DNA from 3 places in the Mesorhizobium sp. M2A.F.Ca.ET.043.05.1.1 genome. Region 3 is predicted to be linked to each of the others. Evidence: riboswitches for the same ligand, from Rfam matches in the RefSeq annotation. Region 3 holds a riboswitch; each other region holds the start of a gene.
The links. A riboswitch is a leader RNA that binds a small molecule or an ion and turns the genes downstream of it on or off. The one in region 3 is predicted to bind thiamine pyrophosphate.
Positions count from the first base shown of each region.

Region 1: another riboswitch for thiamine pyrophosphate. It lies ahead of EJ069_RS12475 (YkoF family thiamine/hydroxymethylpyrimidine-binding protein); the one in region 3 lies ahead of thiB (thiamine ABC transporter substrate binding subunit).
Region 2: another riboswitch for thiamine pyrophosphate. It lies ahead of thiC (phosphomethylpyrimidine synthase ThiC); the one in region 3 lies ahead of thiB (thiamine ABC transporter substrate binding subunit).

Region 1 is NZ_CP034446.1:2,544,092-2,546,404, forward strand. It holds gene EJ069_RS12470 (ABC transporter permease) at 1-338, opposite strand, end outside; gene EJ069_RS12475 (YkoF family thiamine/hydroxymethylpyrimidine-binding protein) at 397-1,005, opposite strand; TPP riboswitch at 996-1,108, opposite strand; gene EJ069_RS12480 (GSU2403 family nucleotidyltransferase fold protein) at 1,305-2,313, shown strand, end outside.
Region 2 is NZ_CP034446.1:5,468,883-5,471,195, forward strand. It holds gene thiC (phosphomethylpyrimidine synthase ThiC) at 1-1,358, opposite strand, end outside; TPP riboswitch at 1,462-1,578, opposite strand; gene EJ069_RS26505 (hypothetical protein) at 1,700-1,927, opposite strand.
Region 3 is NZ_CP034446.1:5,969,620-5,971,932, reverse strand. It holds gene thiB (thiamine ABC transporter substrate binding subunit) at 1-966, opposite strand, end outside; TPP riboswitch at 1,010-1,115, opposite strand; gene EJ069_RS28730 (thiamine diphosphokinase) at 1,246-1,890, shown strand; gene EJ069_RS28725 (ABC-F family ATP-binding cassette domain-containing protein) at 1,901-2,313, shown strand, end outside.

The DNA of each region.
Region 1 (2,313 bases), 3.3 Mb from region 3:
CTGGCGATCAGCAGCGGAAACAGCGCGCGGCGCAGGGGGGCCAAGAAATCGACCAGCGCCGAAAGCACGAAGGCGGCAATCAGCGAACAGGCGAAGCCGGCAAGCGTGGCGCGGATGGTGGGAAGCGTGTTTTCGGCGAGTGCCGCGCGGTTCTCCCAGGCCTGCGCCAGCACGCGCGAGGGTGCGGGAAGCACGGTGGGCGCAAGGCCGCCGAGACGGGCGTAGAGCTCCCAGGCGAGGAGCAGCAAGGCAAACGCGAGGGCGGCGGGAGCGAGCTTGGCGAAGGCGGACGTGAGGGCTGATCTCCCCCCTTGCGGGGGAGATTCGCCGGCACCGATGCTTTCGCCAATAGCCACGACACTCTCCTCGACGAACGACGCTCGAGCCGCGTGGAGCTCAAACCGCCGTCGGGCTATTGGCCGAAATCGTGATGTCGAGGGTCACGTGGCCCGCGCCGGGTCCGAAGCGGCAGAAGGCTTCGTTGAGCGTGGCGAACACCGCGCCGGCGTCGCCGCGCAGCCTGGTGCAGAAGTTCTTGGAACGGTCGAACACGCCGGATTGCTTCAGGAAATCGATGCAGCCATAGATCTCGTCCATGTGGTCGCCGGTGCCCATAGCATAGAGCGAGAATTGCGCCGCCACCGGCTGGTCGGTCGAGGGCGTCGACCGCACGGCGCCGAGCGCCGCGCGTTTGCGTTCGTCGAGCGGGACCGCCGGGCCGCCGATCTCGTCGGAACGGCAGATCGGATCGTCCGGCTCGCCGGGGCAGCCGCGCGAGACGGCGGCCGACAGCACGCAATGCTTGCCGCTTTTGGCCGCCGCCACGAAGAGGTCGCGCATCGCCGGGAACAGCACTTCGGGCGGCCCGACCAGCAGCGTCGAGATGTCGTCGGTCTCGATCCTGAGCCTGTCGCGGTAAGGATCAAGCGCGCCCAACGCGCCGAGGATGATGCCGACGAAATCGTCGGCCATGGGATAAAGGGAAATCTGTGCGCCGGAAAACATGGCCCGCCTCGCTCCGCTGGTATTATCCAGATCAGCTTTAGGGTCCGGAGGCTTGCCGCCACCATCTCAGCCCCGACCGTACGGAGCACCCCTGTGGATGAGCGCGTTAAAGCACTGTTTGCCGGGTTGGGAAAGCGGTTTTTTGCGACGCCAGTTGGGCCACGAGTCTCATCTCCCCCTAGGGGGAGATGCCGGTGGTTATAGGATTTTCACGAATTTCTTATAACGAACTTGCAATCGACTGGTGGCGCAGTTATAAGAAAATCGCAGGAATCTTATAACGCACAATAGCAGCACCCATGAAGACCATCGACCTCGCCTACCGCACCCTCTACGCCGAGTTGGTGCAGCGCAGCCTCGATGCTTCCTTCGAGACGGATTTCTCGACGGCGGGCAATTTCGTGCGCGTGCCGGTGAAGGGCCGCGACTACTGGTATTTCGAGGAAACCCGCCCCGAGAAAAAGAGGCGTTACGTCGGTCCGGCCGAGGATCCCGAGATCGCCAGTCGGGTTGCGGCCTTCAGGGAGATCAAGGGCGATCTCAGGAGCCGCCGCAAGCTGGTCTCCACGCTTGTCCGCGATGCCGGCCTGACCGCACCCGAGACCTTCACCGGCGATGTCGTCGAGGCGCTGGAGAAGGCGGGGCTCTTCCGGCTGCGCGCGGTGCTGGTGGGCACCGTCGCTTTCCAGACCTATGCCGGGCATCTCGGGGTGCGATTGCCGGGTGCAGCGCTGCAGACAGGCGATGCCGATTTCGCACAGTTCCATTCCGTTTCGGCCGAAGTGGAAGACAGCATGCCGCCGGTCATCGACGTGCTGAAGACCGTCGACCCGACGTTTCGCGAAATCCCGCACCGGACCAATGCCGGCCGGACCACGCAGTACCAGAACGCCTCGCGCTACCGGATCGAGTTCCTCACCCCCAACCGCGGCAGCGACGAGCATGCCGATCGCGCCAGCCCGATGCCTTCGCTCGGCGGCGCCTCGGCGCAGCCGCTGCGCTTCCTCGATTTCCTGATCCGCGATCCGGTGAGGACGGTGCTGCTGCACCGCTCCGGCGTGCCGGTGCTTGTCCCCTCGCCCGAACGCTTCGCCGTCCACAAGCTGATCGTGGCGACGCGCCGCGAGCGAGGCGCGGCGGCGAAGCGGGAGAAGGACCTCCATCAAGTGGGCCTGCTGGTCGAGGCGCTGGATACGACGCGCCGACAGGATGACCTTGCACTGGCTTTCGCGGAAGCGTGGGAGCGCGGCGATGCCTGGCGGGACGCATTGCGGAAGGGTTTGAGCCTGCTGAAGCCGGACAGGCATG
Region 2 (2,313 bases), 500 kb from region 3:
ATCCCTGAGGTGATGTGGTCATAGCCCGGCGCGATGTCGGTCGTCAGCGGCCCCAACGTGTAGAACGGCGCCTCACCGCACACTGCGAGCTGCTTGTCCATGTTCTGCCTGATCTTGTGCATGGGGACATGGCCCGGGCCTTCGATCATCACCTGGCAGTCCTTTGCCCAGGCAATCTTGGTGAGTTCTCCAAGTGTTTCCAGTTCGGCGAATTGCGCCGCGTCGTTCGCATCGGCGATTGAACCGGGACGAAGGCCGTCGCCGAGCGAGAAGGAAACGTCATAGGCTCTGGCGATGTCGCAGATCTCCTCGAAATGCTCGTAGAGGAAGCTCTCCCGGTGATGGTGCAGGCACCATTTGGCCATGATCGAGCCGCCGCGCGAGACGATGCCCGTGACCCGGTCGACGGTCAGCGGTATGTAGTGCAGCCGCACGCCGGCGTGGATGGTGAAATAGTCGACGCCTTGCTCGGCCTGCTCGATCAGCGTGTCGCGATAGACCTCCCAGTTGAGGTCCTCGGCGATGCCGCCGACCTTTTCGAGCGCCTGATAGAGCGGCACCGTGCCGATCGGCACCGGTGCATTGCGCACGATCCAGTCGCGGATGTTGTGGATGTTGCGGCCGGTCGACAGGTCCATCACCGTATCGGCGCCCCAGCGGATCGCCCACACCATCTTTTCGACCTCTTCGGCCATCGACGATGTGACAGCCGAGTTACCGATGTTGGCGTTGATCTTCACCAGGAAATTTCGCCCGATGATCATCGGTTCGCTCTCGGGATGATTGATGTTGGCGGGAATGATTGCGCGTCCGCGCGCCACCTCGTCGCGCACGAATTCGGGTGTGACGAAATCTGGGATCGCCGCGCCGAAGGCTTCGCCGTCGCGTTGCAGCTTGCCGCGCATCACCTCGCGGCCGAGATTCTCGCGGATGGCTACGAACTCCATTTCTGGCGTGATGATGCCGGCGCGCGCATAGGCAAGTTGGGTCACCGCCTTGCCCTGCTTGGCCTTGAGCGGCCGATTGCGTATCGGAAATTCCGGTGTCAGGCGCTCGCCGGTGGCGAATCCATTGTCTTCCGGCCGGACGTGGCGGCCGTCATAGGCTTCGACATCGCAACGCGCCGTGACCCATTCGTGGCGAAGCCGGGCAAGGCCTTTTTCGATGCTGGTTTGGACTGATGGATCGGTGTAGGGGCCGGACGGATCGTAGACGGTGACGGGCGGTTCGCCGGCCGTCGGATGGACGGAAATCTCGCGCATCGGCACCCTGATCTGCGGGTAGAGGACGCCGGGCTTGTGGATTTTCCGCGAGGCGGGCAGTGGTCCCGTCGACACGGCGGGGGTGAGGGCATTCATCGTGAGGCTCCTTTGCTCATGCATTGGAGACCCAGTTCTGTGCCGGAAGGATGAAAAGACGCTTCTGTAGACCTGCTGCAGCAGGACCTCGGGCGTAAACTCCCGCAAAGCGCTTGCACCGTCCCTACGCCAGTATGAACTGGATCAGGTTCAACGGGTCACTGCGCCGCGAAAGCCAGCAGTATCTCAGCCCCTTACCGGGACTCCCCTGGTGAATGCCTCAAGTTGAATGGGCCGGTGCTGCTTTGTCAAGCGCCTTCGGGCGCCTTCGGGCGCCTTCGGCCGGTGGCGACGTCCGGCGGCCGGCCGAGCGGAGAGCTCGCGCATGCATCGGGGACAAGTCACGCCCCGTAGACCAGGGCTGGAATGGCCAAAGTCTCATTCGCTTCGTGAAGGATGGAAAAACTGTATCGGCCATGTGCGTCGAGATCGACCGAGTAGCTCAGGCGGTCACGGATGTGGTTATCCTGGTCGAAGGCGACGATTTGCGGCTTCAGCGAGGTGATTTGCACCACGTCCAGGTAGATGGAGTTGCAGATATGATCTGGTCGTCGGGCTGGCAGGTGCAAGCGGCCGCTCTATTCAGGATGCGGCATCGGCGGCGTTCCCGATACCAATGATATCTTGCGGGCAACTTATGCAATCACCGGCTTCGTAAAACCCGACGGCGGCGGCCGTGTCCTGGCGCTGAGGATGTGCCGCTGTTCCAGCAGAGAAATCGCGTGGGCGCGGAGTTTTCGCTCTGCGAGGAAGAGTTGACGCAATCGTTTAGCTTGCTTGCAGTTCGTAGAGACCCGCCTTTGAAAGCAACTAAGCTATTGCATTGATATGTTGGTGCGCGATCGATCGCTACATAGCCGGCCGCCATTATCCGAGTATTGATCCGCCGGTGTTCGTGTTGCCGTATATGGCAATCCCTGCGAGATCGTCGCGGCCGGATCGGCCGCACCCTCTA
Region 3 (2,313 bases):
GTTGGCCGCGACCTCCGCCGGGCTGAACAGCAGGGTCTTGGTCGGCTTGACCAGTTTGTCGAAGGCCGGGTTGAGCGGCTTGTCGGTCTTGCCGGCCGGGAACATCCAGTTGGTTTCCGGGATGACGTCCTGGAATTTCGGTCCGGTCATGAAGGCGATGAATTTTTGCGCCAGCGGGTTCTTGGCACCCGTCGTGGTGATGCCGGCGACCTCGATCTGCAGGTACTCGCCTTCCTCGAAGGACGCCGCCTGATAGCGCTCAGTGTTCTCGGCCACCATGTGATAGGCCGGCGAGGTCGTGTAGGAGAGCACCATCGGCGCCTCGCCCTTGGTGAACAGGCCATAGGCCTCGCTCCAGCCCGGCGTCACCGTCAGCACTTTCGTCTTGAGCTTGGCCCAGGCCTCCGGCGCCTTGTCGCCATAGACGGACTTCACCCACAAGAGCAGCCCGAGGCCGGGCGTCGAGGTGCGCGGATCCTGGATGACGATCTTGTCGTTGCCGCTGCCTTCCACCAGGTCCTTGAGGCTCTTCGGCGGGACTTTTAGCTTCTGCGTGTCATAGACGACGGCGAAGTAGCCGTAGTCGAACGGCACGAAAGTGTCGTCGCTCCAGCCGCCCGGCACGTTGATGCCCGAGACGTCGCCATGCGGCGCGAATAGGCCGCTCGCCTTGGCGTCCGCGGTCAGGTTGGTGTCGAGGCCGAGCACGATGTCGGCCTTGATGCCGGCGCCTTCCAGTTTGACGCGGTTGAGCAGGGCGACGCCGTCGGCCACCGAGACGAATTCGAGGTCGCAGCCGCACTCGGCTTCGAATTCCTTCTTCACCGCCGGGCCAGGCCCCCAATCGGCGGTGAAGCTTTCATAGGTGTAGACGGTGAGCTTGTCCTTCGCGGCGGCGGGCACAACGCCAGCCAGAAGCGATAAAAGACCGGTTGCGAGAATAAGCTTGGACAGTATCGCGCGCATCGGCGCCTCCTTCGTTCGAGTGACAAGGAATTGAGGCGCCGGATGGTCCGAAACGTCTAATCCCTCCGCCGGTACAAACCGGATCAGGTTCAGCGGGTTGGCTTGCTTGCCTCTCAGCCGGATAATGTCCGGCACCCCGTTAGAGCGCCTCGACAGATAGGCCCGGCCGAAGCGGCGCGCAAGCGGAAGTTTGCCGAGCAGCTAATGTTCCGGGGCAGGAACCGAAGCGCGACGCATCCGGCTTCCGTTTCACTTGGAGGGCTGGTAAGGGCGACGGCCATGGGCACATTCACCATCCTGCTGGGCGGCGAGCTTATCCGCACGCCCCGGCTCGAACGCCAGATCGCTGGTTCGCGCGTCATCGCCGCCGATGCCGGCATTGGCCATGCCCGCATGCTGGGCCTTGTCCCCGAGCTCTGGGTCGGCGATTTCGACTCGGTGCCGGCCAACCTGCCCGAAGATCTGGCCTCCGTCCCACGAAAAATCTTCCCGGCCGAGAAGGACATGACCGATGGCGAGCTCGCAATAGCGGAAGCGCTCCAGCGCGGCGCCACCAGCCTCGTGCTTGCCGGCGCCTTCGGCGGCAAGCGCGCCGACCATGCCTCCCTGCATCTGGCGCTCGCCGTGCGGCTGGCAGAAGCGGGCACGACCGTGTTGCTGACGAGCGGCGCGCAGGAAGGCGTTCCCATCCTGCCTGGCAAAGCCAGTTTCGACTATGCGGACAGCACCCTGTTTTCGGTGCTCGGCTTCTCCGACCTGTTCGGCCTGACGGTTACCGGCGCCAAATGGCCGCTCGACCGCGTCGAGGTGACGTTCGGCTCCTCGCTCACTATATCAAACGAGGTCAAAGGGCAGCTTGGCATCGCATTGGAGCGCGGCCGGGCGCTGCTTCTGGCCCACCCCTATCCTCTTCCCGAAAGCTGACATTCCAGACATGGCGCCGCCACTTCTCAACCTCGACGGCATTAGACTGACCTTCGGCGGCACCCCGCTGCTCGACGGCGCGGCGCTCAGCGCATCCGCCGGCGAGAAGATTGCGCTGGTCGGTCGCAACGGCTCGGGTAAGTCGACCCTGCTCAAGATCGCCGCCGGCATGATCGAGCCGCAGGACGGCGAAGTGTTCCGCCAACCCTCGGCGACCGTTCGTTATCTGCCGCAGATGCCGGATATGGACGGCTTCGCTACTGTGCGCGCCTATGTCGAGGCCGGCCTCGGCCCGGCCGACGATCCACATCGCGCCACCTATCTGATGGAGCATCTCGGCCTCACCGGCGAGGAGAAGCCGGGCGACCTCTCCGGCGGCGAGGCGCGGCGCGCCGCGCTTGCGCGCATCATGGCGCCAGAGCC